DNA from 2 places in the Arthrobacter sp. E1SS-5 genome. Region 2 is predicted to be linked to the other one. Evidence: predicted binding sites of a transcription regulator. Region 2 holds the regulator's gene; the other holds the start of a gene.
The links. The regulator Rex, encoded in region 2, represses fermentation and respiration genes when NADH is low (regulators of the CRP and FNR family bind a similar motif). The targets are predictions, from matches to a motif close to CTTGTGAANNNNTTCACAAG.

Region 1 (2,196 bases), 1.7 Mb from region 2:
AGCAGTGGCCTCAAGCAGCGCCCGGTATGTGTCCTCCGGCCTGGTGGCCAGGGTCTGGCCCACCACGGTCCCGGAGAGCTCGTGGTCCACCAGGACCGAGCGGTTGCCCGAATGCCAGTCGAGGGCGATCAGGCCGTGTTCTCCGATAGCTTGCCGCGACGCCAGTTCGGTGAGGTACTCGTGGATACCCAGGCCTGCGTCCTTGGCAGCCTGGTGGTATTCGGGGGGGACGCCGTACTTGGTGAACCAGCCAAAGATGTCCCCGACGCCGGACTGGCCGGCCTCGTAGCCCCAAAGGCCGGGCACGATGCCGCCGTCCACTGCCCCGCACATGCCGGGCACTTCGCGCAGTTCGGTTCCGTTCATGACGTGGCAGGTGGAGGTGCCCATGATGGCCACCAGCTGGCCGGAGTCCACGGCTTTGGCGGCCGGGGCCGTGACGTGCGCGTCAACGTTTCCCACGGCCACGGCGATGCCCTCCGGCAGTCCAGTCCAGGCGGCAGCCTCGGCGGTAAGGGTGCCTGCGGCATCCCCCAGCCGCCCGATGGTGTGCTCCAGCTTGGAGCTGACGAAGTCCTTGAAGTCCGGGTTCAGGGCAGCAAGGAAGTCCTCGGACGGATAGCGGCCATCCTGGTAAATCCCCTTGTAACCTGCCGTGCAGGCGTTGCGGACGTACCGCCCGCAAAGCTGCCAAACGATCCAGTCCGCCGCCTCCACCCAGTGGTCCATGGCGGCGTAGGCTTCCGGGTCCTCTTCCAGCAGTTGCAGGCCTTTGGCGAACTCCCATTCGGAGGAGATCAGCCCCCCGTAGCGCGGAAGCCAGTCCTCACCCCGGTCGGCGGCGAGCCGGTTGATCCGGTCAGCCTGCCCCTGCGCCGCGTGGTGGCGCCAGAGCTTCACATAGGCATGCGGCCGGTTGGCGAAGCCGGGCAGTTCGTTCAAGGGGGTACCGTCGGCCTTGACGGGCACCATGGTGCAGGCGGTGAAGTCCGTGGCAATGCCGACGACGGCGGCAGGGTCGATCCCTGCGTCAGCCACCGCGGCGGGGACAGCCCTGCGCAGGACTTCCCGGTAGTCGTTGGGCACCTGGAGTGCCCATTCGCCGGGGAGCCTAGTGGCGTGTCCGTTGGATTCCGCACCCGCTGTATCTTCGGGCAGGGAATCGGTGACCACCGCATGCGGGTACTCGTGGACAGCGCTGCCGAGTTCCCTGCCGTCGCGGACCCGCACCACCACGGCGCGGCCGGACAGGGTCCCGTAGTCCACCCCGATGACGTACTGGTCAGCGCGGGGGTCGGGGCTGGATGTGGACAACGTCTCTGGCATGGGTTTGCCTCCGTCCGGGAGGCGGGGGCCTCTTTACCGGGTTTGTAGGGGTTGGGGTCAAGCTGTGTGCTGCAGCAAGTGTGAACGCTAACAAAGAAGAAGTCAATGGACTCGAAAAACTTGCGAAAATTCCCCCGCGCACTCTTGTTAGCGTTCACAAACCAGTCTATATTGAACCGACACATCAACAATGTGGCCAGGACCAGGGAGCGTCGGGCCTCGTCTTCACCGCCCGGCTCAACTCGGCCCAGCCGGCCGGTGGAACCGGCTTCGAACTGGATTCCATCGCCGCGGCCTTCATCGGCGGCGCCGCGGTCACCGGTGGTATCGGAACCGTCGCCGGAGCCATGATCGGCGGACTCATCATGGGCGTGCTCAACAACGGCATGTCCATCCTGGGCCTGGGCACCGACTACCAGCAGCTCATCAAGGGCCTGGTGCTCCTTGTCGCCTTCGGCTTCGACATCTTCAACAAGAACCGCAGCGGTGGCGGAGGCGAAATTGGAAAACGCTTCAGGCTGAAGACCTCCCCTTCGCCCGCACAGGAAAAGCCGGCTCCGGCCAGTGAAGCAGTGGAAGCAGGCGTCAAGTAGGACGAACCGCCACCTGCGCACCCGAAGGCTCCTGTTGCCCGGACCAAGTCCCGGCAGCGGGAGCCTTCCCTGCGTCCGGCTCCCAGCACATGGCGCCTCTGTTCAGGGTGCGGCGGCCAGGCCCGTGGCGAGGTCTGCCGGCGAGCGCCGGCGCCGGCTCAGCAGCATGAAGGGTGCCGCCAGCAGCTGCACCGCACCACCCAATGCCAGCGAGGCAGGGTAGCCATAAACGTCGGCGGCCCGGCCCAGAACCGGCTGCACCACCACTCCCCCGCTG
Region 2 (2,196 bases):
TGAGCAGCCGCAGCCGGCCGGAAGCAACGGCGTTCCCCAACTGGTGAACATCTCCTTCTGGCTGCTCATTGCATCGGGGGTGATCTTCGTCATCGGCATGATCCTCGGGCTCACCCAGCTGGACAGCCCAGAGCTCCGGCAGCTTTTTGAACAGCAGATGCGCTCCAGCGGGACAGACATCAGCTACGACAGCATGAAGAGCTTCATTGCCGGCACGCTGGTGGTATTCGGCATCATCGGTGCAGCGCTCTACTTGCTGGTGGCCTTCTTCATCCGCAAGGGCAGGAACTGGGCCCGGATCCTGGGAACAGTTTTCGCGGCCCTGTCCATTTTCGGCCTGTTTGGGGTCCCCTCCATCGGAACGCTGGGAACTGTCCTGGGCATCGTGGCCATCGTGCTGCTTTACCTGCCTGCAGCTGCCCCGTACTTCCGAAAGCAGCAGCCTTTCGCCAACCCGTACTCCGGTGGGTTCGGCAACCCTTACGGGCGGTAACCAGTACCTCTGCCGGCAAGCTGGCGGCCCGGGAAGCAGCAATGCTTCCCGGGCCGCCTGCGTTAAGCCAGCGCCTAGGCTGTCTGGCCGGGCGTCTGTGCCCGCTGGGCGTGATAGGCCAGGATCTGGAGTTCCGTGGCCATGTCCACTTTGCGCAGGTTGACGCCATCGGGAACCTGCAGCATCACCGGTGCGAAACTCAGGACACTGTGCACGCCTGCCGCCACCACCCGGTCGCAGACGCCCTGGGCCACAGCGGCCGGAAGCGCGAGCACCACCATGTTGGCCCCGGTCCGGTGCAGGACTGTTTCGAGGTCCGCCACGTCGCTGACCCGCAGCCATCCCACTTCGCTGCCCACCACCATCTGGTCGGCGTCGAAAATGGCCACGACGTCGAACCCGCGGGACTCGAAGCCGCCGTACCGCGCCAGCGCCTTGCCCAGGTTGCCGGCCCCAACGATGGCCACTTTCCAGTCGTGCGTCAGTCCAAGTGCGGCGGCGATATGGCGGCTGAGGTACTGCACCTCGTAGCCCACGCCCCTGGTTCCGTACGATCCCACGTAGGAGAGGTCCTTGCGCAGGGTTGAGGAACTGACGCCGGAGGCCTCCGCCAGTGATTCGGAGGAAACGCGCTCAACGCCCTCCGCGAGCAGGGTGTTCAGGGCACGGAGGTAGAGCGTCAGCCGGGCTACGGCGGCGGGTGGTATCTGCTTGGGGGTAGAGCCGGTGGCGTCAGGAAGGTCGGGGAGGGGCTGCGGCGTTGGATCCAGGGAGGTCACCGGCACTCCCCTACTGGGCCATGGCGCGCTGCAGCACGCGTTCCAGCCGGGTTTCGTCGATCTTCCAGAAGTCGCGCTGCACGCCGTCCACCAGCACCACCGGGATCTCTTCGGCGTAGCGCTCACGCAGCTCGGGCTGGTTGTCCACCAACTCTTCGCTCCAGGTGAGGCCCAATGAGGCAGTGACCCGGCGGACGGCGTCGCGCGCGTCTGCGCAAAGGTGGCAGTCAGCTTTGGTGACCAGGACGACGCGGGGTGTAGCCATGGCTTAACGGTATCGCCGTTCGCATGCTGCCGGTGACGCCGACGGCGGCAGGCCACTGGATTGACTAGACTCAAGTCCATGCCCGAGGAGAAATACGTCGCCGTAGTCACGCGCCCGGTTGCCGAGCCGCAGCCAGGCGAAGCGGCGTTCTTCGACGTGGACAACACCCTGATGCGCGGAGCCAGCCTCTTCCATGTGGCGCGGAAGATGCACCAGCGCGGAGCATTCACCCTGGTCCAGGCCGCCGGCTTCGCATGGAAGCAATTCAAGTTCGTGGCGCGCGGGGAAAACATCGACGATGTCCATGCCGTGCGCGATTCTGCCCTGACGCTGGCCGCAGGAATCACCGTTGACGACATCAAGGCCTTGGGCGAAGAGGTCTACGACGAAATGATTGCGTCGCGGATCTGGCCGGGGGCCAAGGCACTGGCGGAACAGCACCTCAGGGTGGGCCGCCGCGTCTGGCTGGTGACCGCCACGCCCATTGAAGTGGCCACCGTGATTTCCACCCGCCTGGGGCTGACCGGAGCGCTGGGGACGGTGGGCGAAGTGTCGGACGGCATGTACACCGGCCGGCTGGTGGGCGACATCCTGCACGGCTCAGCCAAGGCCGTGGCCGTCCAGGCCATCGCCGACGAGGAAGGCCTGGACCTCAAGCG

Region 1: a site for Rex is predicted at 1,468-1,487, ahead of araB (ribulokinase). Genes of this name have one in related genera too.

The regions. Positions count from the first base shown of each region.
Region 1 covers NZ_CP172703.1:776,185-778,380, reverse strand. The annotation lists gene araB (ribulokinase) at 1-1,326, opposite strand, end outside; partial or broken gene ACIGJD_RS03710 (ABC transporter permease subunit) at 1,539-1,919, shown strand; gene ACIGJD_RS03705 (MFS transporter) at 2,022-2,196, opposite strand, start outside.
Region 2 covers NZ_CP172703.1:3,505,592-3,507,787, forward strand. The annotation lists gene ACIGJD_RS16415 (hypothetical protein) at 1-493, shown strand, start outside; gene ACIGJD_RS16420 (redox-sensing transcriptional repressor Rex) at 568-1,272, opposite strand; gene ACIGJD_RS16425 (glutaredoxin family protein) at 1,283-1,537, opposite strand; gene ACIGJD_RS16430 (HAD family hydrolase) at 1,616-2,196, shown strand, end outside.